Regions from separate parts of the Paenibacillus sp. SEL3 genome, predicted to be linked through region 1. Evidence: riboswitches for the same ligand, from Rfam matches in the RefSeq annotation. Region 1 holds a riboswitch; each other region holds the start of a gene.

Region 1 (10,454 bases):
TTTAACTACAGCTGAAATAGCGATACCAATGAGAAGCAATACAATGACACTTAACCCGGCGATATATCCTTTTTTCACAGAAACCCTCCTTTTTTTACAATCTCAAACTTACAATAAATGATTTTTTCGTTTTTCACTGTAACACTTGTCTCATTATGTATAAAAAAGAAGCTTTCCCGTAGGGAAAGCTTCTTTAGTCAGCATTTTGCATAATTCGATTCCCAACGCTTGTAAGTACAGTATATAGACGAATTAAAGCATTTCGATCTATATACTGCTGATTTGAAAACGCTCCTGGGATTTATGCAAAATGCCCTAGTCTGATAATTAAATGTTAGACCACAACAGTCAACAAGTAATCCTCACGCTTCACTTCAGTTTCCATTGTGTTCAATACGTCCAGGTATTGAGCGGAATTTGTTACGATAATCGGCGTAGTCGTTGTATAGCCTGCCGCCTTAATTTGTTCGATATCAAATTCGAGCAACAATTGCCCTTGCTTCACTACATCACCCTCTTTGACGCGCTTGTCAAGGAATTGTCCTTTCAGCTTCACTGTATTCACACCAACGTGAATCAGAATTTCTGCTCCGTCATTGGAAGTAATACCGATGGCATGTCCGGTTGGGAATACGGTCGTAATCGTTCCATTGACAGGAGATGTCAGCACACCCTCTGTAGGATCAATAAGGATTCCTTTCCCCATAGCACCTGAAGCAAAAGCAACATCAGAAGATTGTTCCAAAGGCAATACTTTACCTTGCAGTGGGCTTACGAGAATTTCTTTCTCGATTGTCACTTCTTTCTTTATAGGCGCAGCTTCTGTTTTTGCAGTTTCTTCTTTTGGATCATCAAAGCCCAAAATCATAACCAACACAACTGCGAGTACAAAGGCAACGAGCAAACCGATGACTACCCACAAGAATCCAGTTCCAAAATAAGTTGGCAGCGCCAGTAAACTAGGTAGGGAGAAGGATTTTGCAGTCGCTCCGCCAGAAGCGATAATAGCGCCACCAATACCACCGGATATGCAAGCATAAATAAAAGGCTTTTTCAATTTCAAAGTTACACCATAAATCGTTGGTTCTGTAATCCCGAATACAGCCGCCAGTGTAGAGGAACCCGCCAAAGCCTTCATTTGAGTATTTCTAGATTTCAGGAATACCCCCAGTGTTGCACCGGCTTGAGAAAGTACGGCTGCTGTAAGCATCGGAAGCATCGTGTCATAACCCAATGTAGCAATATTGGACAGCATAATAGGAACGAAGCCCCAATGTACACCGAAAATAACAAACACTTGCCAGAATGCACCAGCCACAGCTCCGGCGATCAATGGGCTTAAATTGTATACCCATGTAAAACCGTTCGCCAAGCCTTGACTGATCAGGTTACCGACTGGACCAAAGGCCAAAAACGTCAACGGAACAACAACTAGCAGTGATAGCATAGGGACGATAATGTTTTTAACCGATTGATGAACAAAGGAATTAAACCAACGTTCCACATAGGACTGTACCCATACCGCGAGAATAATTGGGATTACGCTGGAACTGTATTTTATCAGAATGATTGGAATCCCGAGAAAAGCCAGTTTTGCCGGATGGTCCACCGCTGCAATAACATCCGGGTACACGAGTGCTCCAGCAACTGCGACCGATACAAAGGCATTTGTCTTAAATTTACGGGACGAAGTAATAGCCAGGAATATAGGCAAGAAATAAAATACGCTGTCCGAAGCGGCGTTCAAAATGAGATACGTACCGCTTGTAGTATCAATCCAATGAAGCGACGCAATTAAGGCCATAATCCCTTTGAGCAAACCTGCTCCGGCAAGAGCACCCAAGAGAGGTGAGAAAATGCTGGAAATGATATCGACCGCTTTGCCGAGAACATTTGTTTTTTCGGAAGATTCTTCCTTTTTGGCATTAGGATTGTCTGCATCCTGCAAATTCGTTTCTGCCATCATATGCTCAAATACTTGACCTACATTGTTGCCGATGACCACTTGGAACTGGCCGCTGCTTTCCACCACTGTAATGACACCAGGTGTTGCTTCCAGTGCAGCTTTGTCTGCTTTTGTGCGATCTTTTAATTTAAATCTCAAGCGTGTAGCGCAATGGAATACGGAATTGACATTCTCTTCGCCGCCAACGAGAGTCACTATTTTTTTAGATAGTTCTTTATCACTCATATTTAGAACTCCTTATGGGTTATTCTTGCTACTGATAGGGTTTACCGTTTACATTTGTTGCTAAGATGCGCCGGCATGCATCTTTTTAACCTTGTAAACAAGAAAAACCTAAACTCGTGGTGAAAACTGCGCACTCTTCCTATAAGGGAACGTCGATTTCACCATCAGTTTAGGTTTTGCCTGCCTTACCAGTCACAATCCATGAACGATGAGGGGTATGAAGTTGTTAGTCTTATATGTTATTACGCTCAGTTACCCGATGAATATGGATAGTTAGATATACGTATTCATCCTTGCTTAAATATTGATCGTATGTTTTTTCCAGATACTCATTGATCTTTTGGGCGCAAGCAAAAGCTTCGGTATACGTCTGCTTCACCTGGTTGTACAAGAATTCTTCACCACTGTGAATGACTTCTTTACGAATCACTCGCATCGCAAAATATTGCAAATGTGTCAAAAATCTCGAATAGCTAAAAGAAGACTCATCCAGCACAATCCCGTAATGGTACGTAATAATGTTCAATATATGTTGGACAATCTCGGTCATTTTCAGTGTAGATTTCATTTCGTTACCGTCAATCCGTGCATTCACCATATGCAATGCAATAAATCCCGCTTCATCTTCGCCCAATTTTACTCCGAGCGTATTTTCAATTTTTTGGAGAGCATCCAGTCCAACTGCAAATTCTTTTTTGTAAAAGCGTTTAATTTCATACAGCATCGCGTTTTGGAGTGCCAGTCCTTTTTCTTGCCGTTGTATGGCAAAATGAATATGGTCGGTCAACGTTAAATAAATATTATCGCTTAACTCCGTATCCAACACTTCTGTTGCATGGGTTACGATTTCATTCACGACCTCCAGATGAGATACAGGAATATCGTTCAGCAGCTCGGTTAGTTTGGCCGTGAACTCGTTTTCATTTAACATGAAAATCTTATCTATTTTATCATCATCGACTTGATCGCCAGCCACCTTTTTGAAGGAAATACCTCTTCCCATCACGATGACCTCTTTGCCTTTATCGTTTTTAGTCAATAGGACGTTGTTATTGAGCACCTTCTCAATAATCATTGAAGTTCCCCCTCCCATCCTTTACCAATAAAAAATGCCTAAGCACAATTCAATACTATTGTTAGCAATAGTACTCAATTGAACTCAGGCATTGCCCGCATCACCGGTCACAATCCTTCGATATAGTGCTATTGTAGCACAAAAAAAAGCGATTTCAACATTTTTTATTCTGTTTCGACAAAAAACATTTTATATCAAGACCCTTTTGCCTAATTTGCAAGTAAAGCGTTACCTTATGTGGTCGTACGTTCAATGAGGCTGTACTCTAGCGAATGAAGCTCCATTTGGCGTCCAATCAGCTGGGGGGAAAGCATGAAAAAAGCATTTTGTGCTTGAGCCATGATAGGATTTTGAATCGTTGTAATCCCCAACGTATGCGACAGCTCCGTGTTATCAAACCCAACAATCGCCAGATCTCCCGGTACGTTCAGCCGTTGTCTGCGTGCTTCGCAGAGAATGCCCACAGCTACATAATCGTTAGCACATAAAATAGCCTCTGGGAATTCCCCCCGATGCTGTAACAAATCCCGTACGACCTGTTCGCCATCACGGATATTATAAATTGAAGAGTGATTCCAGTGTTGCAACACTGGCAGATTGTGCTCACTCATGATCTGTTCATAGGCTCGTTGTCTGCTATGGGTATTGATGCTGCTCGGACGACCAAAAGCATTGGCTATACGGGTATAGCCTTTTTGTATCAAATGCTTTAATGCTAGCATGTAACCTTCATATTGATCCATTGCGACGGAGCGAATATCGGTATGCTCCATTCGTTGCCAGGCCACGATCGGGCCATATTTACAATAGGTACTCAAAAAATCAGTGTCATTCACGCAGGAAATGATGACCAGCGCGTCGACTCTTTTTCTTTTTAAATCTTCAAAAGCTTGAAGCTCTTTCTTTTTGTCTTCTCCCGAAGTATAAATAATGGTCTGGAATTCATATTGTCCGGCGATTTCTACAAAGCTGTCCAGAAAAGCAAGAACAATTTCATTAATCGTTGAAGTGATGATACCAATCTGAAGCGTCTGACCCTTGGATAGGGAAATGGCATTCCGATTAGGAACATAATCTAATTCCTGCATGATTTTCAAAATCTTAGCTCTTGTTTCATGACTGACATGGGGGGACTGATTTAATACTCTGGATACCGTAGCCTTGGAAAAGCCCGCCAGTTTTGCAATTTGATCAAGATTCGACATGGTGCTTCTCCTCACATAAGAAAAAAATACTTGACATGAAACGCGTTACAACAATTAGGATGCTTATGAGGGCATTACATCTATTTTAAAGCATCTGTCAATGCATTTCAAAGGAGAACGGTTACCGTTAGGTATGGATTCACATTTGCAGCATTTGATGGGATTACTTAGGCCAAAGTGAAAATCTTATATACGGAAAGAGGTCTTTATACCATGACGAAGATGCTAAAAGGATTTCCGAAAAACTTCTTGTGGGGCGGGGCAACTGCAGCCAACCAATTGGAAGGTGCTTTTGACGTAGATGGAAAAGGCTTGTCCAGCGCAGACATGATTGCTTATGTACCCAAAGCGGAACGTAAGAACGATCACGCTATAGAGATTTCGTCCGAGCGACTCGAAGACATTTTGGCAGGCAAAGTCAATGCCCGTTTCCCAAAACGTGAAGGTGTGGACTTTTACCACCACTACAAAGAAGATATTGCATTGTTCGCTGAAATGGGCTTTAAAGTATTTCGTATGTCCATCCACTGGTCGCGGATTTTCCCGAATGGCTATGATCACGAGCCGAATGAAGCAGGATTGCAATTCTACGACAATGTATTTGATGAGCTACGCAAATATAATATTGAGCCCTTGGTAACATTGTCACATTATGAAACACCGCTAGGTCTGACTCAGAAGTATAATGGCTGGCTGGGTCGTGAAGTCATACAGCATTACGTCAATTATGCCGAAACGGTGTTTACACGCTATAAGGATAAAGTAAAATACTGGCTGACCTTTAATGAAATCAATGTAATGACCATGAGTCCGTTCACCGGTGGCGGTGTGGTTATTGACCGTGTAGAAAACAAACAGCAAGCGATATATCAAGCATTGCATCATCAATTTGTAGCTAGTGCACTGGCAACCAAACGGGGACATGAGATCATCCCGGGTGCTCAGATCGGCTGTATGTTGGCACGTATAGAAAGCTATCCACATACGTGTAACCCAGCGGATATACTGAAAGCCCAGCATGAAAATCAGATGAACCTATTCTTTACGGATGTGCATGCCCGTGGGGAATATTCCAACTATATGAATCGTTATTTTGAAGAAAATAATATTGTGATCCAGACAGAACCCGGCGATGACGAAATTTTGAAAAATAATACGGTTGATTTTATCTCATTTAGCTACTACATGACCTTGACCGTATCGGCAGGTCCAGAAGGCGAGAAAGCAGCAGGAAACCTGATTGGCGGCGTGAAAAATCCGTATCTGCAGTCCTCCGACTGGGGATGGCAGATCGATCCGATCGGCCTGCGTGTTACACTGAATACGTTTTATGATCGCTATCAAAAGCCTCTGTTCATCGTGGAAAATGGCTTGGGTGCATATGATAAGGTGGAGGAAGATGGCTCTGTGCATGACACATATCGCATTGATTACTTGCGTCAGCATATTGCCCAAATGAAGGAAGCGATTGCCGACGGTGTTGATCTGATTGGTTACACCAGCTGGGGCCCTATCGACCTTGTGAGCATGTCTACTTCCGAAATGTCCAAGCGCTACGGATTTATTTACGTTGATCTGGATGATGACGGTAACGGAACGCTCAAACGCTCCAAAAAAGACTCTTTTAATTGGTATAAAAATGTGATAGCAACCAACGGTGAAGAATTGTAATTCCATATCATCTCGGGCGGGTATAGCAGAGGACATCCTAAGGATGCGATCTGCTGTACCCGCTTTTTTGATAGACTCAATAATAATATTTCAGAGGGCTTCACAAACTTTTCACTTGTAATAAGCTGAAAGTTTTCTGTATAATGAATAAAAATTTCATATGTCTGGTTGATGTTTGCGGGAGATGGAACGAAAGTTCCGACCGAAGGGGCAAAACTCTCAGGTGCTTAGGCTGTTTACAGCCACAAGCGGGGACCGTAAACGGACAGAACTCTGGAGAGACCCTTAATTGGGCGCCGAAGGTGCACCGCAGAGAACATCTGCTTAAACTCTCAGGCAAAAGGACAGAGACGCGAATAACCTGTGACAGGGAATGCCCTAGGCTTTTTTATGAGCTATTAGAGGCAAAACCTGCACAAGATGGTTGTATTTTTTCGTGCCTTTAACCTCTCCAGGAGTCGAATCAGCGGATTTGACTCTTTTTTGTTTTCTAATATGCTGGAGGAGCGGGTTGAAATGAATTTGGTACATGTGTTAGAAACGATTGACAGCTGGATATGGGGAGCGCCGCTTCTTATTCTCGTGATGGGCACGGGGTTGTGGCTAACGATCCGCTTGAAGCTGCTTCAGGTTATTCGATTGCCTTTGGCGCTCAAGCTAATTGGTAAAGCGCCGGACGAAGGTAGCGGAGATGTAAGCAGCTTCGGTGCATTGAGTACGGCACTGGCAGCTACTGTAGGTACAGGAAGTATTGTTGGCGTGGCGACAGCGATCAAGCTGGGTGGGCCCGGTTCATTATTCTGGATGCTGGTTGCAGCTTTTTTCGGGATGGCAACCAAATATGCGGAAGGATTATTATCCGTTAAATACCGTGTTAAAGACCGGAACGGACAATTTTCGGGTGGTCCGATGTATTATATTGAAAACGGACTTGGCCGCCGTTTCAAGCCGCTGGCGATGTTGTTTGCCTTTTCTGGTGTTCTTGTAGCCCTATTTGGAATCGGTACTTTTCCGCAAGTAAAGGCTATCGTTTCTTCGACGGAAAGTAGCTTTGGAGTGCCAACGGTAGTTACAGCGATCATTATTTCCGTGTTAACTGCTGTTGTTACGATTGGAGGACTCAAAAGTATTGCCAAGGTATCCACAAAGATTGTTCCATTCATGTCGGGGCTCTATATCGTAGTTTGCTTAATTGTACTCATTAAGTTTGCAGGAGAGCTTCCTCATGCGATTGCTTTAGTATTACAAGGGGCCTTCTCGACCACATCTGCAACGGGTGGATTTGCCGGAGCGACGATTATGTTGGCGATGCGAAGTGGAGTTGCCAGAGGTATTTTTGCTAATGAAGCCGGTTTGGGAAGTGCGCCAATTGCAGCAGCTGCTGCTAAGACGAAATGGCCTGCAGAACAAGGGTTGATATCCATGACAGGCGTATTTATCGATACGATGATTATTTGTAATCTGACGGGATTTACGTTGCTGGTTACGGGAATATGGAGTGGAAATGACGATGGAGGTCTGATGACCCAGCATGCGTTTTCCAGTGCCTTTCCGGCTGGTGCAGAACTCGTGACGATTAGCCTTATTTTATTTGCATTTACAACGATACTGGGCTGGAATTACTACGGGGAACGTTGTGTTGAATATTTACTGGGTGTCAAATGGATTAAACCATACCGTTATTTGTTCATCGCACTTGTGGCAGGAGGTGCGTTCATCAAGTTGGAAGCCATTTGGCTGCTGGCAGATATCTTTAACGCAATGATGGCTTTCCCGAACCTGATTGCACTGCTTGGCTTATCGGGAATCGTAGTTGCAGAAACCCGAACCTATATGGATTCTTTGTATCCTAATAAGAAAAAGGGTATTCTTGCAGGTACCCATGTAGGGGCTGCTATCCAAGTAGAAGAAAAGGGACAAACGGTTAATTCATAAATTCCAAAAGGGAGTGTCTTCAGCCACCATAGGCTTGAGGACACTCCCTTTTTAAATGTTATAACGATGCGCGCAAAATAGCTAAAATATCTCCTTGATTAAGCTTTTTATAGTTACCGAAGCCTCCGTATTCCATTTCACGGGCTGCAATGTTTGCGATTTTTTCCAATTGCTCATCATTAATATTGTAATCGGCCAGGGTGGAAGGGGCACCGAGACTTGTCCAGAATGCAGTAAGACGGTCAATACCTTCCAAGGCGATTTCTCTATCTGTTTTACCTACGGTGTCTAAGTCAAACATACTGAGCATCAGCCGTTTCATGCGTGCAGCATCCTGATCCACCGTATGTCTCATCCAGTTGGGGAATAGGATCGCTAGACCGCCAGCATGAGGAATGTCATATACAGCTGATAATGCATGTTCAATCGTATGCGAAGCCCAGTCCCCGAAGTAGCCCATTTGCAGTGTTCCGTTAAGAGCAATCGTTCCGGCATATAAAATCGTTTCACGATGCTTGTAGTTGTGCAAATCCTCCAGCAGTTTAGGTGCAGTTTCAATCACGGTTTGCAGCACGGAAAAGCACATACGATCTTGCAACGGTGTATTTTTAACATTGTGAAAATACTGTTCAAACACATGGCTCATCATATCCACCATGCCATATACCGTCTGATCACGTGGCACAGAGAAGGTGTTTTTTGGGTCCAGAATCGAAAACTTCGGATGCGTCACCGCGCTGCCCCATACGTATTTTTCGTTCGTTTCCCAGTTGGTGATGACAGAATCCGGATTCATTTCTGAACCGGTGGCGGCGAGTGTGAGGATGGTGCCGAATGGTAGAGCCTCGGTCGGCATGTGCTTTTTGTTGATAATATCCCACACATCGCCGTCATATTTAGCCCCTGCTGCGATGGCTTTGGTGCAATCAATAACGCTTCCGCCGCCTACTGCAAGTAAGAAGTCGATGTTTCCATTTCGGCAAATGTCGATGCCCTTCTTAACGGTAGACAAGCGCGGATTCGGCTCTACGCCGGACAATTCATGAATGTTAAGATGTAGCGGCTCTAACGCGTTTAATACCTGGTCATACAGACCATTTCGCTTGACACTTCCGCCTCCGTATATCAGTAAAATATTTTTGCCGTAATTCAGCAGCTCCTGCTGCAGTTCTTCAATTTGATTGTCTCCAAAAATTAATTTGGTGGGGTTATAATATGTGAATTTGTTCATCTGGAAAGTTCCCCTCAGTTCATAGTTCATGTTCAAATCGTAAATCGCTTAACCTGATTGCCTGTTGAATACCTAACTTTACCATGTAAGCTATTTGAAATGACGATTAACTATTATACATGAAATGAATAAGGGAATTCAAATAAATCTAATCTTTGACCGCTCCGGCGGCAAGATCGGAAATAAACTGGCGGCTAATGAAAAGAAATAAAATTATAAGTGGCAGTACAGCAAGCAGGGTGCCCGCAATGACCATCGCATAATCCGTATTGTATATCCCGTTTAATTGTGACAGTGCAATCTGGAGCGTGAATTTACGCTCATCCGTTAAGACGATTAGCGGCCATAAATAATCATTCCAGGCTCCTATAAAGGTAAACGCGCCGAGAAAAGCGAACGCAGGACGTAGAATAGGCAGTGCTACATTTAAGTACAGCCGAAAAAAGCTGCATCCGTCCATCCGCCCCGCATCCAGCAGCTCCTTTGGAATGGATTCTTCCGCATATTGACGAATCCAGAAAATGCCGAAGGCATTTACCATCCCCGGGATAATAAGCGCTTTGAACGTACCTACCCATCCAAAGGTGGCCATCATGACAAAGGAGGGGACAAGCGAAAGTTGTGAAGGGACCATCATTGTAGCTAGCAGAACGATAAATAGCACTTTTTTGCCCGGAAAATCAAACTTGGCGAATGCAAAACCTGCCAGTGAATCGAAAAACAGAACCAATAAGGTAACAGAACCAGCTACAAAAAGGGTATTAAAAAAGGCTCCGGCAAAATTAATCTGCTGCAATACTCTCGTTATGTTATCCAAGAAGTGGCCGCCAAACCACAATTGCGGTGGAAAACGATAGATGTCTGAAGTTGTACGGGTTGCCATAACGATCAGCCAGTAAAATGGAAACATCGACAGGATGATTCCCACCAACAATCCGGCATATAAAACAAAGGATTTTGCACGTGTCTGCATCATGTTGTGAAGCTCCTTCCCATCGTTATTTTTTACCTTGAACGAGTTTCCAGTTTATGATGGAGAATAGAGCAATGATGAGGAACATTCCCCATCCGACGGCTGCACCATATCCAAAATAGTTGTTAATGAACGACTCGCGGTACAGGTATAAAACGATGGTCATGCCACTT
Region 2 (10,454 bases), 1.8 Mb from region 1:
TTCTTGCCTGCACGGTCAAAAAGAGTCATGCCCAATTCCTCTTCCAACGCCTTAATTTGCAAGCTAAGTGTGGGTTGGGAGATTCCGATCTTTTCCGAAGCTTTCGTAAAATGCAGTTCTTCGCATACCGCAATGAAGTATTGAAGCTGACGTATCTCCGTCTTCCTTCTCTCCCTTCGAGAATCCCCAGAATGATTGCATAAAAGGTCAAAAGAAGCGCAAAATCGGATCAAACCGGTTCGCGCTTCTTCTTCAGGTTATTGCGCTTTTTTTAGATTATTGGGCTACTTCTGCTTTTTCCGCAGTCAACGTAATATTCGCAAACGTATCTGCATCATACTCCTTGCCACGGGTAATATCGTAATTGGCTACCCGATTATTCACTGCCTCCAACGAGTAACGGAATAACGTCGGTACAATGGGTGCCTCCTCGCTCATATACGCCTGCCACTGATTGTATATATCTTTACGATAATTGTCGTCAAAGGCTTTCACAGACACCCCTTCCTGCAACAGCTTATCATTCTCTTCACTGGTAAAGCGCGAGTAGTTAAAGCTGGCTCCGCGTCCATACAGCCCACTAGGGTTTACATCTGTACCTGTACTCCATGCGCCGCCAAAAATATCAATGCCAGGGTCATCCTTCTGCACACGGTCATAGAAAGAATTGAACTCAAGCAGACGACCGTCCACCAGCTCGACATGAAGCCCGACATCCTTCCAATTTTGCAAATAAAACTTCGCCAGCGATTCGGCTGTCGCATCCCCGCTCATTGCCGCATAATGGAGCACCAGTTCCTTGCCCTTAGGGTCCTCACGGTATCCATCTCCATTGGTGTCCACATACCCTGCCTCGTCCAGCAGCTTTTTTGCCTTGTCCGGATCATACGCAATGCCCTTCGCATTCACATCATGATATCCCTTAAAGGCGGGCGGGACCAAGGATGTCGCAGGAGTCCGAAGCCCATGATAGAGCTGCTTGCCAACCTGCTCGTTATTCAGCGCATAGCCGAGGGCCTGACGTAATGACTTGTTCGCCAGCTTGGCGTTCGGGTCCATGATATTTAGACTCTTGGCCTGATCGAATTTGCCCATCTTAAAGCCTACATAGCTATAAGATAATTCCTCCTGACCGAGAAACTGTACATTTTTTGGATTGCTGGCCTCATTGTAACGGGTGGTTGGATAGCTGGCCCAGTCGACTTCTCCACTTTTCAGCGCCTCGGTAATGACATTCGGGTTCACCACCTTCAGATGAAGGCCATCCAGCTTGGGTACACCGTGAAAATAATCCTCATTTTTGACAAATTCCACAGATTCACCTGTAACCATGGATTTAATTTTGAACGGCCCATAGCCAATCGGATTTTTACGGACAGGGTCTGATCCGGCCATATCTTTCACGGGGATATTCTGAAACACCTTTTTCTCCAGGGGTGTAGACCAAAGTCCCGATTTCACCGAAGGATTAGGTTCCTTGAAATGAATGGTAACCTCTTTCTCATTGAGCACTTTGATGCCAGAAATGGTTTTGGCCTTACCCGAGTGATAATCTTCCATACCCACAATATTCGTCATAAAACTATCATAACGCGGACCTTCGTAGTCTTTATGACCGATCACTTCATAGGAAAAAGCATAGTCCTCCGCCGTTACGGGATTACCATCCGTCCAGTTCAGTTTGGGATCAATTTTCACAGTCACCGCCTTATTGTCTGGGGAAAAGGAAATCGTCGCCGCCCCTTTATTGTCAATATTCAGATTGGAGTCAATCGAAAACATAGAAGGGTAAAAAAACTGGAAGACTTCAAAATCAGGATTGCCATCATAAAATACAGGATTCAGAATGCCTTCAAAGGGGGTATCAGACACGAGTGCATAATTGATGATGCCACCCTTAATCGGTGCCTTATCGTTCTTGACCGCCTTCGCCAGCGCTGTCGCATTCACCTGTTTGCTGTCGGACCCTGAGCCGCCTGTACCGTCAGACGATTTCCCTCCATTTGAAGCGGAAGGCGAACCGCTGCATGCCGCCAATGAAAGTACTAAAATTGCAGATAGAACAGGCAGAATCCCTTTTTTCCAGTGTTTAACCATTGTAAATCCCTCCTTGTCATTATCCTTATCCTTGAACTTCAGTTAACCCAATCGTTGTCTGGCATCCGTGGCGCGTTTGAGCGCCTGGCCAATAAAGTTAATCGCCAGCATTAACACCAAAATAAGCAGTGAGGCAGGTAACCACATCCACCAGCTATTCTGCAAAACATCCGGGTCATTGGCATAACTCACCAGTGTACCCAAGCTTGGCGTAGATTCCGGTAAGCCAAAGCCGAGATAAGAAAGCCCGGTCTCAATCCCGATATTTCCCGCGAGACTGAGGGTCAGATTGACGATCACGACCGAGCTAAGATTGGGCAGCACGCCAAACCAGATGATTTTCCAATTGGGTGTGCCAAGGGTTTTGGAAGCCTGCACATAATCCAGTTCGCGCTCCGACAACACTTTGGCCCGGATCAGGCGTGCTTTTCCAATCCATAAAAAGGCAGTCATGATAAAAATAAAGGACCCTATGCCGCTTTTGGGTACAATGCTGACAAATACGATAACCAGCATCAAGAATGGAAGCACCAGGATAAAATCAATGATTCGCATGATGATGTTATCGACCATTCCCCCATAAAAACCAGCCAGTAAACCTAATGTTAAGCCAATAGCGGCGGATAACAATGTAATCGTAAAGCCAATAGTGAAGGAATTGCGGGCTCCAATGACCAGTTGGCCGAAAATATCTCTGCCCGCTCGATCTGTCCCCAGCCAATGCACTGAGCCTGGAGCTTCACGAATCGCGCCCAAATCGACCGTCGTGACTACATCCTGATTTACAAACAGGACAGAGGCATATATAAAGATCAAGAACAGAATCACAAAGCCAATGGAAACCAAGGCCATTTTGTCACGCACCAGCTCACGACGCAGTACAGACCAACTGGATGGTGATTTATGAATGATTTCCGGCGTGAAGACCTCCTCCACCTGTATAGACACCATAATCCCTCCCTTTCTCTAGACTTGTTCGCTATTCAATTCGAATGCGGGGATCGACCTTGCTCAGGATGACATCAGATAAAAGGGTCCCTAATAGTGCCAAGAAGCCAGAAATCATGACCAGCGCGTTCACGACTGAAAAGTCCCGTTGAGTGATGGACTGAAGAAATAATTGGCCCAACCCCGGATAACCGAAAATAGATTCAAGAAAAATGTTGCCTGCAATGACTCCCGTCAGGTCATAGCCCAAAAAGGCAGCAATCGGCAATAGAGAGTTTTTGAAAATATGGCGGGAATAAATTTTACCTTCGGGCACCCCTTTGGAACGCGCTGTTTTCACAAAATCCTTCAGTCTTGTGTCAATGACCTCATTGCGCAAATACTGAATCGTAGCCGTTGTACTGAGCAATGCGCCTGTAACCGCCGGTAAAATGAGATGATACGACTTGTTCACGTAATATGACCATGCCCCCGGCTCCACACCTACATCCACACTGCCGCTGGTTGGAAACCAGCCGAGCCTGAAGCCGAATACATACAGCAGCAGCAACGCGAGTATAAATAGAGGTGTCGCAAAGCTGAGATAGGTATAGCCCACGACGGTTTTGTCCAGCAGACTATGCTGATAACGACCGCTGAGTACGCCGAGCGGAATGGCGATCAGATACGTCAGAACCAGAATAACTACGCCCAGAAAGAACGTGTTCCCCAGACGGCTGCCAATCAGATCGGTAATGCTAATTTTATGTACATAAGATTTGCCCAGATCCCCGTGAGCAAGCTGGACGAGCCAGTTCCCATACTGCACCCACACCGGATCATTCAGTCCCAGTCTTTGTCGCTGTTCTTCCAGTGCGGCCGGATTCAGATTGGGTGTCGAGGTAATAAGTCCTGTCAGGGCATCCCCCGGCATAGCCTTAGCTAGGAAAAATATAAGCACGCTCAGTGCAAAAAGTTGAGGGATCATAACCAGTAGCCGACGCAGTGTAAATTTCCACATTTCTGTACCCCCCTTATGGTAGTGCGACTTGATGGGATGGACTTACTGATTTTAGTGCAAACGGTTTTCCACTCGCGTCTAGATGTTTGGGTAGCTCTGTTTTGTAGGAGGATAAAAGCATTCGCCTTTTTTGAGCATTTTCCAGCCGTTTTGTAGGATCAATATTGGGAATGGTTGCAATGAGGCGCTGGGTATACAGATGCTGTGGACGCTCATAAATATCTTGCTCGCTCCCCTGCTCCACTAGACGGCCCCGATACATAATACCGATTTGGTCGCACATATGGCGGATAATACCTAAATCATGGCTGATGAACAAATACGTCAAATTAAATTCCTGCTGCACATCCTTCATAAAATTAAGCACCTGTGCCTGCACGGAAACGTCCAGTGCTGACACTGGCTCATCAGCAATGATCAGCTTGGGGTTTAATGTCAGCGCACGCGCGATCCCGATCCGCTGTCGTTGCCCCCCGGAAAATTCATGCGGATATTTATAGGCTGCATCGGCGTTCAAGCCGACCTTTTCCAGCAACGTCTGTACTTTTCTCCGCTCTTCCTCACTACTCAGCCTTTCAAAATTTCGCAGCGGTTCAGCAATGACATCCAATACGCGCTTACGCGGGTTAAGCGAAGAGTATGGGTCCTGAAAAATCATCTGAATATCTCTACGCAATGGATGACGATTGTTACTACTTAGAGCTGCAAGGTCCTTTCCTTTAAACAAAATCCGTCCGCTCGTCAGCTTATTTAGACCGATGATCGTCCTGCCTGTCGTCGTTTTCCCACAGCCAGATTCCCCCACCAGCCCGTAGGTCTGGCCTGCCTCAATGCTGATCGACACGCCATCCACTGCTTTCACCTGATCGATAACACGCTGGAAGAAACCACCGCGCACCGGATAGTGCACCCTCAAATCATTTAACTCCAGTAGTGCCATGAGCAGCCTCCCCCTTTGCCTCGTCTTCAAAATGGAAATGCTGATAACATGTACAACGGACCCAATGTCCAGGGGAAATTTCATTTAATTGGGGATGGTCTTCATGCACCCTCTGCTGAATCCAGGGAATACGTGGAGCAAAGCGGCAGCTATTGCGGGGGATATCTTGTAATGAGGGAACAATGCCGCCGATGACATGCAGTGATTCCCCCTTGGTATGCGATCCCGGCATGGAAGCAAGCAAAGAACGCGTATACGGATGCTGTGGATGCCTGAATAATTCAAAAACATCAGCGCTCTCCACGATTTCTCCGGCATACATGACCACCACGCGGTCGGCTACTTCTGCCACAACACCAAGATCGTGCGTAATCAGGATAATACCGCTCCCAGTCTCCTGTTGAAGCTGTTTGAGCAAGTCGAGAATTTGCGATTGGATCGTTACATCGAGCGCAGTCGTCGGCTCATCTGCAATAATAAGAGAAGGTCGGCAAGCTATGGCAATCGCGATCATCACACGCTGCCGCATCCCTCCTGACAGTTCATGCGGATACTGATCATACACACGCACTGGATTCGGTATATCTACACTTTCCAGCAGCTCAAGCACACGTTCCCTTTTTTGCTTCGTAGATAGTGACGTATGATAATCGAGATTTTCCTCAATCTGCTTGCCAATGCTCATCAACGGGTTGAGTGCTGTCAACGGGTCCTGAAAGATCATGCCAATTCCCGCTCCGCGGATTTTATTCATTTGCCCTGAGGAAAGACGGTTCAAGTCCGTTCCTTTAAAAAAGACCTCCCCCTCTACACGCGTGCGTTCCATGTCATGCAGTTGCGGGATCGAAAGCGCTAACGCGCTTTTGCCACAGCCGGATTCTCCGACTACAGCCAGCACTTCATTGGGGTTGACCGTCAGATCCAGATGGTCGACTGCGGGGTGATATTGATCCTGGATGCGAAAAGATACGGATAATCCTTTAATTTCCAACACAGGTTCGGTATTCAATGCGCGCTTCCTCCATTCTCCATGGTCTTGTCCCGCTTATTCTCACCATGTTTGATGTTTAAAACCTCTCATGAACATTACATACCGTTTTTGTCGGAATAATTTGAATACATCCTATCACCAGTATATGGATATATCAATTAAGATTATGCTATCAACATCATTTAAAAAATCAATGATCCAGCAATAGTGCGGCCTTTCTGGCACAAAATGTAATGAAATAACCAACCACAGGTTAATTTTCATCACAAAAAAAGTCGCCTGATCCCTCAGCAGGGATCAAACGACTAACTAACCCAAGCTCACATTGAGCTCCTGACAATATAATTTACGAAGCCGCTCCATAGGAGCCAGACTTGAATGTTCTAGGATCGTACCATTTGTAGCCTGCTGCAGGAGCAGACCAAGGCTCAGGTTGCGGTTCCGTGGAAGCCGCTGGTTCCTCGAATGGCAGAAGCTTCGTTGGTTGATCCAGAGTCAAACCTGCCACATCAGACAATTTCGTGTAGTCCTGCTTCCATGCAAGCCATTGGACCGTTTGCACCAGGAAGGTGGAATCATCCACTTCTTTGAAGCCATCATATGTCTTCTTTGACTGTCCGTTTTCCTCACGCACATATTTAGGTGTAGCATCTTCTACAGGGGAAGAATCACCGATGAATGCTGCCTTGCCTTGGCCTACCTTGGAGATAGCGGCATAAGGTCCTTCCGCACGGCCTCCGCCGTTATAGACTCCTTGGTCTACTGCATTGCCCCATTTTTTTGTACCTGTCGGGATATAGGCAATTCCTTTGGCTTTGGTAGGATCAATAATAGCCAGCGTAGATCCCGCATGCATGGCAATCGAGCGTACACCCTTGGTAATGCCGAAGGATTGATCTGCGGCTACGATGTCCGTAGCATTTACATCGCCAAGCGCATTGTAACGGAAACGAACACCAAAGTTGTTTGCCAGCCAATCAGAGCTAGTTAGCCCTTGCATCGCCGGCGATGCAGCTTCTTCTGCAGTCATGCCTTTGGCCGGATTAGTATAGGCTCCACGACGGTAGCCATTCATAACCTCGGAGGAATCCCAACGGTTTTTGTTACGGTCGGCATTATAATGGTCGGAGATGAAGAAGACACTTCCCCCGTTATTCACATATTGCAGCAGGGCAGCCTGCTCGGATGCCTTAAAGGCCACATTCGCTTCACCGATGATGAACACATCATATTGGCGCAGCTTATCATAGGTTATGGCCTGTTCTCCATAAGTAAAAGGAATAGGGCGGTTCAATTGATCCACAGTAAAGCCTACATTACGTAATCCATTGGCAAAGTCGGAGAAGGCGCCTTCAATGACCCAATCTGCTGCACCAGCCGTCTGTGCGTGCGTATTATCGAACAGCACCTTTTTGCCTTTTCCATCCGGCAGTGTAGTACCGGGTTGACCCGGGTTGCCAGGTTCAGGTTCGCCAGGTTCACCTGGTTCCCCCGGCTCGCTTCCACTCACCAGTTCCACAGCGCTTGGACTTTTTACTCCACCAAAATTATTGTAGGCACCAAGCGTACCTGTCACGCGAATTTTGCTGCCGACCAGTCCAGGATGACCTGTTAACCCAAATTGCCCTCTGTACGCAGATGTCAGCTGCACATCCAATAGATTAGACGTGCTACGTTCATTGGCCTGGTCGGCAATCAGTACGTTAAAATCATTCGCAAACGGAGAAGAAAAGTTAGCCGTTTTCGATCCGGTAGCATGTCCGACGATATAACCTTCTACCGTCACCGTACCTCCACTGCTTTGGCCCTGAAGTGCTTCGGCTACTGTCAATGCTCCCTCTGCCTTGACCTGACCGAACGGAACGAAGATCCCGATCAGCAGTGAAACGATCGCTGCTAGATGCAGCATCCCTTTTAAGCGTGAACCTGTGAACCGCAAGCCTTTTACCATACGTCAATATCCCTCCTATGATTTCCATAAATGTACTTGTCCTCTATCAGATTAGCCGCCAATCTTCTAATTCCTTCCTGATTTCATCCACAATTATGTAAACTTTAATCTTTTTTATTGGAAATGCACCTGTTTCAGGATTTTGCAAAATTCGATTCCAATCGCTCCAAAGCGCGATATCTAGACGAACTAGGCCATTTCGATCTATATATTGTTCATTGGAAGTCGCTTATTGGTTTTTTGCAAAATCCTCGTTTATGTAAAAATTGAACCCTGTGATTGACACCGAGCACGTCATACATTACGCTAAGAAAGACATGTAGAACGGTATACGCGAATGAAGATGACGGGAGAGTCTGTCCAGGAGGCTTACACTCTGGCGGCACCGAAGGAGCAAGACGCCAGCACCCGGCTGGCGGATAATCTCTCAGGTCCATGTATCGTCATCTGACGCAACTCTGGAGAGAGCGCAAGCCACCCAAGGGGTAAGGCGGTAAGAACACCGCACGAAACTCTCAGGTAACGAGGACAGAGATAAGGGAAACTTCCTTATCCTGTCCTTTTTTGTGCTCACATTGTGCGTCAGCATTAGGAACCGTCATAACCGCGCAAAGACGCGGAAATACCATATAGTATGGTATTAGAACACACAGGGGGCCACACCATGCGTTTCAAAGATGTATTTTCTATTATCGGCCCGGCCATGACCGGACCTTCCAGTTCACACACTGCAGGCGCGGTGCGACTCGCACGCGTTGCCCGGCACTGGCTCGGGGCGCAGCCTGACCGTGCCCGTATGACACTGTACGGCTCCTTTGCCGATACGTATAAAGGACACGGTACGGATCTGGCGCTCATCGCAGGACTGCTTAATTACGATACGGACGATCACCGGATTCCAGATGCCGAGCAATGGGCCGAGCAAGCCGGGATGACCGTGGAATTCGCCGTCAGTGGACTCCCCGCTCCTCATCCGAACACCGTCCGTTTCGAGTTGTGGAAGGGCGAGGATCAGCGCACACTGCTGGGCTCCTCCATCGGCGGCGGCAGCATCCATGTCCAGCAACTCAACGAATTCCGGGTCAATCTGACCGGGGAGCTGCCTACGCTGGTGCTTCTCCACTCGGATAAGCCCGGTACATTGGGCGCAATAACTTCAGCGCTGGGCGCGGCCCACATTAACATTGCCTATATGCACGTAGATCGCAAAGGCCGGGATGGTGAAGCACTCACCGCCATTGAAACGGACAGTTCTGCTCCAGCTGAACTGATTGCGGAACTGCGTTCTTTACCTCATATGTATGAAATTAAGATGATTAATTTGAAAAAAGGAGCTGAATCCGATGCGGTTTAGCCATCTGCATGAGATCAGCGCTTTATGCGCTGAAGAATCCACCACGATTGGCCGCTTGATGATTCAAGAGCAGGTACAAGAAACGAATACAACGGAGGAAGAAATCTTTCGCCAAATGTCTGATTATTATGAAATCATGAAGGAAGCTGTTCATCGCGGTCAGACACAAGACACCGTATCCCGCAGTGGATTGACGGGCGGCGACGGCAAGCGCCTGGCCGAGTATCTGCGGTCAGGGGAGACCTGCTCCGGTGATGCCTCCGCGCTCGCCATGGCTTATGCCCTCTCCGTGTCGGAGGTTAATGCATCTATGGGTCGCATTGTCGCCACTCCTACCGCAGGCTCATGTGGAGTTATCCCTGGTGTGTTCATCAGTGCGCAGGAACGGTTCGGCTGGGATGATGAGCATATGGTGAACGGCCTATTCGCCGCTGGAGCCATTGGCTACGTGATCGCCAACAACTCCTTCATTTCTGGCGCGGAGGGAGGCTGTCAGGCTGAGATTGGCTCAGCTATCGGGATGGCCGCTGGCGCTATGGTCGAGCTGCGCGGTGGTACGCCTGAACAAGCTGTTCACGCCGTGGGCCTCGCTCTTAAGAACACGCTCGGCCTGATTTGCGACCCCGTCGCCGGACTCGTGGAGATTCCGTGCATCGTGCGCAACGGGCTGGGAGCCGTGACTGCGCTTGCCGCAGCGGACATGGCTTTGGCGGGTGTGCGCAGCGCTATTCCGTCTGACGAAGTCATTGACGTGATGCTTGAAGTCGGCAGCGCGATGCCGTCGAAGCACCGCGAGACCGCCAAAGGCGGCTTGGCTCAGACGCCGACTGGCAAGCGTTTGACCGAATCACTTACACGCAACCCATCAATCAAGAAGAATAAGTCGTAATTTCTAAGCTTTAAACCAATTACTTTTCCTCTATAAAACAAGGCGACTACCTCTCCCCTACATTGTCCTAGGGAAAGAGAATTCGCCCTTATAAAGAAAAGAGCAAGCATATCGTCGCTGGACGTATGCTTGCTCTTTTTCTTTTTAGTCGGGTTACAGATTACTGAACGGTTACCTGTATCTTCGTCATTTTACCTGCATATTTCACAGTAATTACTGCTTTGCCCTTGCCCTGTGCCTTAATGTTACCGTCTTTGACGGTCGCCACAATAATTCTGGACGAG
Region 3 (10,454 bases), 650 kb from region 1:
TGTAGTATCAATCCAATGAAGCGACGCAATTAAGGCCATAATCCCTTTGAGCAAACCTGCTCCGGCAAGAGCACCCAAGAGAGGTGAGAAAATGCTGGAAATGATATCGACCGCTTTGCCGAGAACATTTGTTTTTTCGGAAGATTCTTCCTTTTTGGCATTAGGATTGTCTGCATCCTGCAAATTCGTTTCTGCCATCATATGCTCAAATACTTGACCTACATTGTTGCCGATGACCACTTGGAACTGGCCGCTGCTTTCCACCACTGTAATGACACCAGGTGTTGCTTCCAGTGCAGCTTTGTCTGCTTTTGTGCGATCTTTTAATTTAAATCTCAAGCGTGTAGCGCAATGGAATACGGAATTGACATTCTCTTCGCCGCCAACGAGAGTCACTATTTTTTTAGATAGTTCTTTATCACTCATATTTAGAACTCCTTATGGGTTATTCTTGCTACTGATAGGGTTTACCGTTTACATTTGTTGCTAAGATGCGCCGGCATGCATCTTTTTAACCTTGTAAACAAGAAAAACCTAAACTCGTGGTGAAAACTGCGCACTCTTCCTATAAGGGAACGTCGATTTCACCATCAGTTTAGGTTTTGCCTGCCTTACCAGTCACAATCCATGAACGATGAGGGGTATGAAGTTGTTAGTCTTATATGTTATTACGCTCAGTTACCCGATGAATATGGATAGTTAGATATACGTATTCATCCTTGCTTAAATATTGATCGTATGTTTTTTCCAGATACTCATTGATCTTTTGGGCGCAAGCAAAAGCTTCGGTATACGTCTGCTTCACCTGGTTGTACAAGAATTCTTCACCACTGTGAATGACTTCTTTACGAATCACTCGCATCGCAAAATATTGCAAATGTGTCAAAAATCTCGAATAGCTAAAAGAAGACTCATCCAGCACAATCCCGTAATGGTACGTAATAATGTTCAATATATGTTGGACAATCTCGGTCATTTTCAGTGTAGATTTCATTTCGTTACCGTCAATCCGTGCATTCACCATATGCAATGCAATAAATCCCGCTTCATCTTCGCCCAATTTTACTCCGAGCGTATTTTCAATTTTTTGGAGAGCATCCAGTCCAACTGCAAATTCTTTTTTGTAAAAGCGTTTAATTTCATACAGCATCGCGTTTTGGAGTGCCAGTCCTTTTTCTTGCCGTTGTATGGCAAAATGAATATGGTCGGTCAACGTTAAATAAATATTATCGCTTAACTCCGTATCCAACACTTCTGTTGCATGGGTTACGATTTCATTCACGACCTCCAGATGAGATACAGGAATATCGTTCAGCAGCTCGGTTAGTTTGGCCGTGAACTCGTTTTCATTTAACATGAAAATCTTATCTATTTTATCATCATCGACTTGATCGCCAGCCACCTTTTTGAAGGAAATACCTCTTCCCATCACGATGACCTCTTTGCCTTTATCGTTTTTAGTCAATAGGACGTTGTTATTGAGCACCTTCTCAATAATCATTGAAGTTCCCCCTCCCATCCTTTACCAATAAAAAATGCCTAAGCACAATTCAATACTATTGTTAGCAATAGTACTCAATTGAACTCAGGCATTGCCCGCATCACCGGTCACAATCCTTCGATATAGTGCTATTGTAGCACAAAAAAAAGCGATTTCAACATTTTTTATTCTGTTTCGACAAAAAACATTTTATATCAAGACCCTTTTGCCTAATTTGCAAGTAAAGCGTTACCTTATGTGGTCGTACGTTCAATGAGGCTGTACTCTAGCGAATGAAGCTCCATTTGGCGTCCAATCAGCTGGGGGGAAAGCATGAAAAAAGCATTTTGTGCTTGAGCCATGATAGGATTTTGAATCGTTGTAATCCCCAACGTATGCGACAGCTCCGTGTTATCAAACCCAACAATCGCCAGATCTCCCGGTACGTTCAGCCGTTGTCTGCGTGCTTCGCAGAGAATGCCCACAGCTACATAATCGTTAGCACATAAAATAGCCTCTGGGAATTCCCCCCGATGCTGTAACAAATCCCGTACGACCTGTTCGCCATCACGGATATTATAAATTGAAGAGTGATTCCAGTGTTGCAACACTGGCAGATTGTGCTCACTCATGATCTGTTCATAGGCTCGTTGTCTGCTATGGGTATTGATGCTGCTCGGACGACCAAAAGCATTGGCTATACGGGTATAGCCTTTTTGTATCAAATGCTTTAATGCTAGCATGTAACCTTCATATTGATCCATTGCGACGGAGCGAATATCGGTATGCTCCATTCGTTGCCAGGCCACGATCGGGCCATATTTACAATAGGTACTCAAAAAATCAGTGTCATTCACGCAGGAAATGATGACCAGCGCGTCGACTCTTTTTCTTTTTAAATCTTCAAAAGCTTGAAGCTCTTTCTTTTTGTCTTCTCCCGAAGTATAAATAATGGTCTGGAATTCATATTGTCCGGCGATTTCTACAAAGCTGTCCAGAAAAGCAAGAACAATTTCATTAATCGTTGAAGTGATGATACCAATCTGAAGCGTCTGACCCTTGGATAGGGAAATGGCATTCCGATTAGGAACATAATCTAATTCCTGCATGATTTTCAAAATCTTAGCTCTTGTTTCATGACTGACATGGGGGGACTGATTTAATACTCTGGATACCGTAGCCTTGGAAAAGCCCGCCAGTTTTGCAATTTGATCAAGATTCGACATGGTGCTTCTCCTCACATAAGAAAAAAATACTTGACATGAAACGCGTTACAACAATTAGGATGCTTATGAGGGCATTACATCTATTTTAAAGCATCTGTCAATGCATTTCAAAGGAGAACGGTTACCGTTAGGTATGGATTCACATTTGCAGCATTTGATGGGATTACTTAGGCCAAAGTGAAAATCTTATATACGGAAAGAGGTCTTTATACCATGACGAAGATGCTAAAAGGATTTCCGAAAAACTTCTTGTGGGGCGGGGCAACTGCAGCCAACCAATTGGAAGGTGCTTTTGACGTAGATGGAAAAGGCTTGTCCAGCGCAGACATGATTGCTTATGTACCCAAAGCGGAACGTAAGAACGATCACGCTATAGAGATTTCGTCCGAGCGACTCGAAGACATTTTGGCAGGCAAAGTCAATGCCCGTTTCCCAAAACGTGAAGGTGTGGACTTTTACCACCACTACAAAGAAGATATTGCATTGTTCGCTGAAATGGGCTTTAAAGTATTTCGTATGTCCATCCACTGGTCGCGGATTTTCCCGAATGGCTATGATCACGAGCCGAATGAAGCAGGATTGCAATTCTACGACAATGTATTTGATGAGCTACGCAAATATAATATTGAGCCCTTGGTAACATTGTCACATTATGAAACACCGCTAGGTCTGACTCAGAAGTATAATGGCTGGCTGGGTCGTGAAGTCATACAGCATTACGTCAATTATGCCGAAACGGTGTTTACACGCTATAAGGATAAAGTAAAATACTGGCTGACCTTTAATGAAATCAATGTAATGACCATGAGTCCGTTCACCGGTGGCGGTGTGGTTATTGACCGTGTAGAAAACAAACAGCAAGCGATATATCAAGCATTGCATCATCAATTTGTAGCTAGTGCACTGGCAACCAAACGGGGACATGAGATCATCCCGGGTGCTCAGATCGGCTGTATGTTGGCACGTATAGAAAGCTATCCACATACGTGTAACCCAGCGGATATACTGAAAGCCCAGCATGAAAATCAGATGAACCTATTCTTTACGGATGTGCATGCCCGTGGGGAATATTCCAACTATATGAATCGTTATTTTGAAGAAAATAATATTGTGATCCAGACAGAACCCGGCGATGACGAAATTTTGAAAAATAATACGGTTGATTTTATCTCATTTAGCTACTACATGACCTTGACCGTATCGGCAGGTCCAGAAGGCGAGAAAGCAGCAGGAAACCTGATTGGCGGCGTGAAAAATCCGTATCTGCAGTCCTCCGACTGGGGATGGCAGATCGATCCGATCGGCCTGCGTGTTACACTGAATACGTTTTATGATCGCTATCAAAAGCCTCTGTTCATCGTGGAAAATGGCTTGGGTGCATATGATAAGGTGGAGGAAGATGGCTCTGTGCATGACACATATCGCATTGATTACTTGCGTCAGCATATTGCCCAAATGAAGGAAGCGATTGCCGACGGTGTTGATCTGATTGGTTACACCAGCTGGGGCCCTATCGACCTTGTGAGCATGTCTACTTCCGAAATGTCCAAGCGCTACGGATTTATTTACGTTGATCTGGATGATGACGGTAACGGAACGCTCAAACGCTCCAAAAAAGACTCTTTTAATTGGTATAAAAATGTGATAGCAACCAACGGTGAAGAATTGTAATTCCATATCATCTCGGGCGGGTATAGCAGAGGACATCCTAAGGATGCGATCTGCTGTACCCGCTTTTTTGATAGACTCAATAATAATATTTCAGAGGGCTTCACAAACTTTTCACTTGTAATAAGCTGAAAGTTTTCTGTATAATGAATAAAAATTTCATATGTCTGGTTGATGTTTGCGGGAGATGGAACGAAAGTTCCGACCGAAGGGGCAAAACTCTCAGGTGCTTAGGCTGTTTACAGCCACAAGCGGGGACCGTAAACGGACAGAACTCTGGAGAGACCCTTAATTGGGCGCCGAAGGTGCACCGCAGAGAACATCTGCTTAAACTCTCAGGCAAAAGGACAGAGACGCGAATAACCTGTGACAGGGAATGCCCTAGGCTTTTTTATGAGCTATTAGAGGCAAAACCTGCACAAGATGGTTGTATTTTTTCGTGCCTTTAACCTCTCCAGGAGTCGAATCAGCGGATTTGACTCTTTTTTGTTTTCTAATATGCTGGAGGAGCGGGTTGAAATGAATTTGGTACATGTGTTAGAAACGATTGACAGCTGGATATGGGGAGCGCCGCTTCTTATTCTCGTGATGGGCACGGGGTTGTGGCTAACGATCCGCTTGAAGCTGCTTCAGGTTATTCGATTGCCTTTGGCGCTCAAGCTAATTGGTAAAGCGCCGGACGAAGGTAGCGGAGATGTAAGCAGCTTCGGTGCATTGAGTACGGCACTGGCAGCTACTGTAGGTACAGGAAGTATTGTTGGCGTGGCGACAGCGATCAAGCTGGGTGGGCCCGGTTCATTATTCTGGATGCTGGTTGCAGCTTTTTTCGGGATGGCAACCAAATATGCGGAAGGATTATTATCCGTTAAATACCGTGTTAAAGACCGGAACGGACAATTTTCGGGTGGTCCGATGTATTATATTGAAAACGGACTTGGCCGCCGTTTCAAGCCGCTGGCGATGTTGTTTGCCTTTTCTGGTGTTCTTGTAGCCCTATTTGGAATCGGTACTTTTCCGCAAGTAAAGGCTATCGTTTCTTCGACGGAAAGTAGCTTTGGAGTGCCAACGGTAGTTACAGCGATCATTATTTCCGTGTTAACTGCTGTTGTTACGATTGGAGGACTCAAAAGTATTGCCAAGGTATCCACAAAGATTGTTCCATTCATGTCGGGGCTCTATATCGTAGTTTGCTTAATTGTACTCATTAAGTTTGCAGGAGAGCTTCCTCATGCGATTGCTTTAGTATTACAAGGGGCCTTCTCGACCACATCTGCAACGGGTGGATTTGCCGGAGCGACGATTATGTTGGCGATGCGAAGTGGAGTTGCCAGAGGTATTTTTGCTAATGAAGCCGGTTTGGGAAGTGCGCCAATTGCAGCAGCTGCTGCTAAGACGAAATGGCCTGCAGAACAAGGGTTGATATCCATGACAGGCGTATTTATCGATACGATGATTATTTGTAATCTGACGGGATTTACGTTGCTGGTTACGGGAATATGGAGTGGAAATGACGATGGAGGTCTGATGACCCAGCATGCGTTTTCCAGTGCCTTTCCGGCTGGTGCAGAACTCGTGACGATTAGCCTTATTTTATTTGCATTTACAACGATACTGGGCTGGAATTACTACGGGGAACGTTGTGTTGAATATTTACTGGGTGTCAAATGGATTAAACCATACCGTTATTTGTTCATCGCACTTGTGGCAGGAGGTGCGTTCATCAAGTTGGAAGCCATTTGGCTGCTGGCAGATATCTTTAACGCAATGATGGCTTTCCCGAACCTGATTGCACTGCTTGGCTTATCGGGAATCGTAGTTGCAGAAACCCGAACCTATATGGATTCTTTGTATCCTAATAAGAAAAAGGGTATTCTTGCAGGTACCCATGTAGGGGCTGCTATCCAAGTAGAAGAAAAGGGACAAACGGTTAATTCATAAATTCCAAAAGGGAGTGTCTTCAGCCACCATAGGCTTGAGGACACTCCCTTTTTAAATGTTATAACGATGCGCGCAAAATAGCTAAAATATCTCCTTGATTAAGCTTTTTATAGTTACCGAAGCCTCCGTATTCCATTTCACGGGCTGCAATGTTTGCGATTTTTTCCAATTGCTCATCATTAATATTGTAATCGGCCAGGGTGGAAGGGGCACCGAGACTTGTCCAGAATGCAGTAAGACGGTCAATACCTTCCAAGGCGATTTCTCTATCTGTTTTACCTACGGTGTCTAAGTCAAACATACTGAGCATCAGCCGTTTCATGCGTGCAGCATCCTGATCCACCGTATGTCTCATCCAGTTGGGGAATAGGATCGCTAGACCGCCAGCATGAGGAATGTCATATACAGCTGATAATGCATGTTCAATCGTATGCGAAGCCCAGTCCCCGAAGTAGCCCATTTGCAGTGTTCCGTTAAGAGCAATCGTTCCGGCATATAAAATCGTTTCACGATGCTTGTAGTTGTGCAAATCCTCCAGCAGTTTAGGTGCAGTTTCAATCACGGTTTGCAGCACGGAAAAGCACATACGATCTTGCAACGGTGTATTTTTAACATTGTGAAAATACTGTTCAAACACATGGCTCATCATATCCACCATGCCATATACCGTCTGATCACGTGGCACAGAGAAGGTGTTTTTTGGGTCCAGAATCGAAAACTTCGGATGCGTCACCGCGCTGCCCCATACGTATTTTTCGTTCGTTTCCCAGTTGGTGATGACAGAATCCGGATTCATTTCTGAACCGGTGGCGGCGAGTGTGAGGATGGTGCCGAATGGTAGAGCCTCGGTCGGCATGTGCTTTTTGTTGATAATATCCCACACATCGCCGTCATATTTAGCCCCTGCTGCGATGGCTTTGGTGCAATCAATAACGCTTCCGCCGCCTACTGCAAGTAAGAAGTCGATGTTTCCATTTCGGCAAATGTCGATGCCCTTCTTAACGGTAGACAAGCGCGGATTCGGCTCTACGCCGGACAATTCATGAATGTTAAGATGTAGCGGCTCTAACGCGTTTAATACCTGGTCATACAGACCATTTCGCTTGACACTTCCGCCTCCGTATATCAGTAAAATATTTTTGCCGTAATTCAGCAGCTCCTGCTGCAGTTCTTCAATTTGATTGTCTCCAAAAATTAATTTGGTGGGGTTATAATATGTGAATTTGTTCATCTGGAAAGTTCCCCTCAGTTCATAGTTCATGTTCAAATCGTAAATCGCTTAACCTGATTGCCTGTTGAATACCTAACTTTACCATGTAAGCTATTTGAAATGACGATTAACTATTATACATGAAATGAATAAGGGAATTCAAATAAATCTAATCTTTGACCGCTCCGGCGGCAAGATCGGAAATAAACTGGCGGCTAATGAAAAGAAATAAAATTATAAGTGGCAGTACAGCAAGCAGGGTGCCCGCAATGACCATCGCATAATCCGTATTGTATATCCCGTTTAATTGTGACAGTGCAATCTGGAGCGTGAATTTACGCTCATCCGTTAAGACGATTAGCGGCCATAAATAATCATTCCAGGCTCCTATAAAGGTAAACGCGCCGAGAAAAGCGAACGCAGGACGTAGAATAGGCAGTGCTACATTTAAGTACAGCCGAAAAAAGCTGCATCCGTCCATCCGCCCCGCATCCAGCAGCTCCTTTGGAATGGATTCTTCCGCATATTGACGAATCCAGAAAATGCCGAAGGCATTTACCATCCCCGGGATAATAAGCGCTTTGAACGTACCTACCCATCCAAAGGTGGCCATCATGACAAAGGAGGGGACAAGCGAAAGTTGTGAAGGGACCATCATTGTAGCTAGCAGAACGATAAATAGCACTTTTTTGCCCGGAAAATCAAACTTGGCGAATGCAAAACCTGCCAGTGAATCGAAAAACAGAACCAATAAGGTAACAGAACCAGCTACAAAAAGGGTATTAAAAAAGGCTCCGGCAAAATTAATCTGCTGCAATACTCTCGTTATGTTATCCAAGAAGTGGCCGCCAAACCACAATTGCGGTGGAAAACGATAGATGTCTGAAGTTGTACGGGTTGCCATAACGATCAGCCAGTAAAATGGAAACATCGACAGGATGATTCCCACCAACAATCCGGCATATAAAACAAAGGATTTTGCACGTGTCTGCATCATGTTGTGAAGCTCCTTCCCATCGTTATTTTTTACCTTGAACGAGTTTCCAGTTTATGATGGAGAATAGAGCAATGATGAGGAACATTCCCCATCCGACGGCTGCACCATATCCAAAATAGTTGTTAATGAACGACTCGCGGTACAGGTATAAAACGATGGTCATGCCACTTGCCCCGGAACCGCCGTCATTACCGACCAGGACCTGTGGCTCGGTGAAGAGTTGCATACCGCCGATGGTGGACGTAATGACCGTAAACAGAATGACTGGGCGCAGCATGGGGATAGTGATGCGGAAAAAAGCTTGTGCTCCGGTTGCTCCGTCTATTTTGGCGGCCTCATACAGCACATGCGGAATACTCTGAAGTCCGGCCAGATAGATGATTGCGTTATAGCCCATCCATCTCCATACGACCATAGAAGAAATGGCAATTTGGATACCCCATGGCACATTCAGCCATTGAACCATGGGCAGTCCCAAGAGTTGCAGAAGGTAGTTGAGAAATCCGAAATTGTTGGCAAATAAGGCACCAAATATGATGGCGACGGCCACAATAGACGTCACATTGGGCAGGAAGAATCCAACTCGCCATAAGGTGCGCATTTTCACAAATGGGGCATAAAGCAGAAAGGCAATAATCAGTGCGAAGAATAGCATTGGAATTGTTGCATACACCCAGATCACAAAGGTGTTGCCTACAGCCTGCCAAAATTCATGATCTGTTACAAGGTAGCGAAAGTTGCCCCAGCCGTTGTAGGTCATGTCTCCGATTCCGTCCCATTTGTGAAACGCCAGGTATAATGAAAAACCAATCGGAAACAGTCCAAAGATGCCAAACAGCAGATAAAACGGCGAGATCGCAGCATAAACGGCACGGTGCTTCCAGATTTCTCTCAGCATATTGTCCACACGCCTTTTTTGAATTTTGTTTTTTTATCGCTGTAATTCCCGTTCGATTCGTTCCATGGTTTCCGTCCATAATGCATCAGGATTAGCATCCTGCTTGGCAACATTAGCAAGGCGACGGGTCACAATGCCGTGGATGACAGGGTAGCGCTCGCCGAAATAGCTGCTTTTCACATGACGTGCGGAGGCGGCGAAGATGAGTCCGGTGGCCTGACCCCCAAAGAAAGGCTCGGGTGTCCCCATGATAGGATCGTTATAGACGCCGGGAGTGGACGGGAACAGACCGATTTTGTGGTAGGCTTCCAACTGGTGTTCCGGGTTTTGCAGCCAGGTCAGGACTTCAAAGGCTTCTTTGGGATGTTTGCTGGATTTGAGGATAGAAATGAACGAACCACCCAGGTTGCCGTCTCCTCCAGGAGCACGGGCGACTCTCCATTTGCCAGCTGTATCCGGCGCGGCCTCTGTGAGAACTTGCTTCATCCAAACAGCCCCTACAAAAGAGGCAATTTTGCCGTTATTGACCGAAGCGTTCCATTCGGGAGTCCAGCCATCCGCATTGGCGAGCAGATGCTTCTTGTGGAAATCGACAGCGGTTTTCCAGCCCAGACGGATGTCAGGAGATTGATTGCCAATATAGCTGCCATCCGGCTTGAAGTAGAGGTTTGTATGCTGAGCGAGCACTTGATTGTAAACGTTTACAATATTATCAGCCAAAAACGAACGGCTTCCGAATTTCTGCTGAAGTTGTTCTCCGGCTGCCATGTAATCATCCCATATGCGGATCGAGGCACTAACCTTTTCAGGATCACTAGGCAAGCCTGCTTGCTTAAATAGATCGCTTCGATAGAAGAGGGCAGTAGGCCCAGTATCCATGGGAAATGCAATCATTTTACCATCAGGAGTGATCCCCTGATTCCATTTCCATTCCAAATATTGATCTTTTAGGCGGTCTGCTCCGAGCTCCCTTAAATCATAAAAACGATCCGCACTTGGAAATAGCTCCACCATCCAGTCGTTCAGAGCTACGATGT

What was found. A riboswitch is a leader RNA that binds a small molecule or an ion and turns the genes downstream of it on or off. The one in region 1 is predicted to bind glycine.
Region 2: it holds a riboswitch for glycine, as region 1 does, so the genes downstream of both, sdaAB (L-serine ammonia-lyase, iron-sulfur-dependent subunit beta) here and ACYCS5_RS08465 (alanine/glycine:cation symporter family protein) in region 1, are expected to answer to the same signal.
Region 3: it holds a riboswitch for glycine, as region 1 does, so the genes downstream of both, ACYCS5_RS05490 (alanine/glycine:cation symporter family protein) here and ACYCS5_RS08465 (alanine/glycine:cation symporter family protein) in region 1, are expected to answer to the same signal.

The regions. Positions count from the first base shown of each region.
Region 1 covers NZ_CM137725.1:1,810,504-1,820,957, reverse strand. Annotated here, with positions in the region: gene ACYCS5_RS08490 (thioredoxin family protein) at 1-78, opposite strand, end outside; gene ACYCS5_RS08485 (beta-glucoside-specific PTS transporter subunit IIABC) at 335-2,191, opposite strand; gene licT (BglG family transcription antiterminator LicT) at 2,424-3,266, opposite strand; gene ACYCS5_RS08475 (LacI family DNA-binding transcriptional regulator) at 3,500-4,471, opposite strand; gene ACYCS5_RS08470 (glycoside hydrolase family 1 protein) at 4,685-6,142, shown strand; glycine riboswitch at 6,311-6,387, shown strand; glycine riboswitch at 6,406-6,500, shown strand; gene ACYCS5_RS08465 (alanine/glycine:cation symporter family protein) at 6,659-8,077, shown strand; gene ACYCS5_RS08460 (iron-containing alcohol dehydrogenase) at 8,136-9,308, opposite strand; gene ACYCS5_RS08455 (carbohydrate ABC transporter permease) at 9,457-10,284, opposite strand; gene ACYCS5_RS08450 (carbohydrate ABC transporter permease) at 10,307-10,454, opposite strand, start outside.
Region 2 covers NZ_CM137725.1:3,653,618-3,664,071, reverse strand. Annotated here, with positions in the region: gene ACYCS5_RS16920 (LysR family transcriptional regulator) at 1-233, opposite strand, end outside; gene opp4A (oligopeptide ABC transporter substrate-binding protein) at 277-2,097, opposite strand; gene ACYCS5_RS16910 (ABC transporter permease) at 2,140-3,048, opposite strand; gene opp4B (oligopeptide ABC transporter permease) at 3,077-4,045, opposite strand; gene ACYCS5_RS16900 (ABC transporter ATP-binding protein) at 4,059-4,985, opposite strand; gene ACYCS5_RS16895 (ABC transporter ATP-binding protein) at 4,963-5,994, opposite strand; gene ACYCS5_RS16890 (DUF6359 domain-containing protein) at 6,323-7,927, opposite strand; glycine riboswitch at 8,265-8,380, shown strand; gene sdaAB (L-serine ammonia-lyase, iron-sulfur-dependent subunit beta) at 8,592-9,281, shown strand; gene sdaAA (L-serine ammonia-lyase, iron-sulfur-dependent, subunit alpha) at 9,271-10,170, shown strand; gene ACYCS5_RS16875 (Ig-like domain-containing protein) at 10,331-10,454, opposite strand, start outside.
Region 3 covers NZ_CM137725.1:1,157,277-1,167,730, reverse strand. Annotated here, with positions in the region: gene ACYCS5_RS05510 (beta-glucoside-specific PTS transporter subunit IIABC) at 1-426, opposite strand, end outside; gene licT (BglG family transcription antiterminator LicT) at 659-1,501, opposite strand; gene ACYCS5_RS05500 (LacI family DNA-binding transcriptional regulator) at 1,735-2,706, opposite strand; gene ACYCS5_RS05495 (glycoside hydrolase family 1 protein) at 2,920-4,377, shown strand; glycine riboswitch at 4,546-4,622, shown strand; glycine riboswitch at 4,641-4,735, shown strand; gene ACYCS5_RS05490 (alanine/glycine:cation symporter family protein) at 4,894-6,312, shown strand; gene ACYCS5_RS05485 (iron-containing alcohol dehydrogenase) at 6,371-7,543, opposite strand; gene ACYCS5_RS05480 (carbohydrate ABC transporter permease) at 7,692-8,519, opposite strand; gene ACYCS5_RS05475 (carbohydrate ABC transporter permease) at 8,542-9,417, opposite strand; gene ACYCS5_RS05470 (ABC transporter substrate-binding protein) at 9,451-10,454, opposite strand, start outside.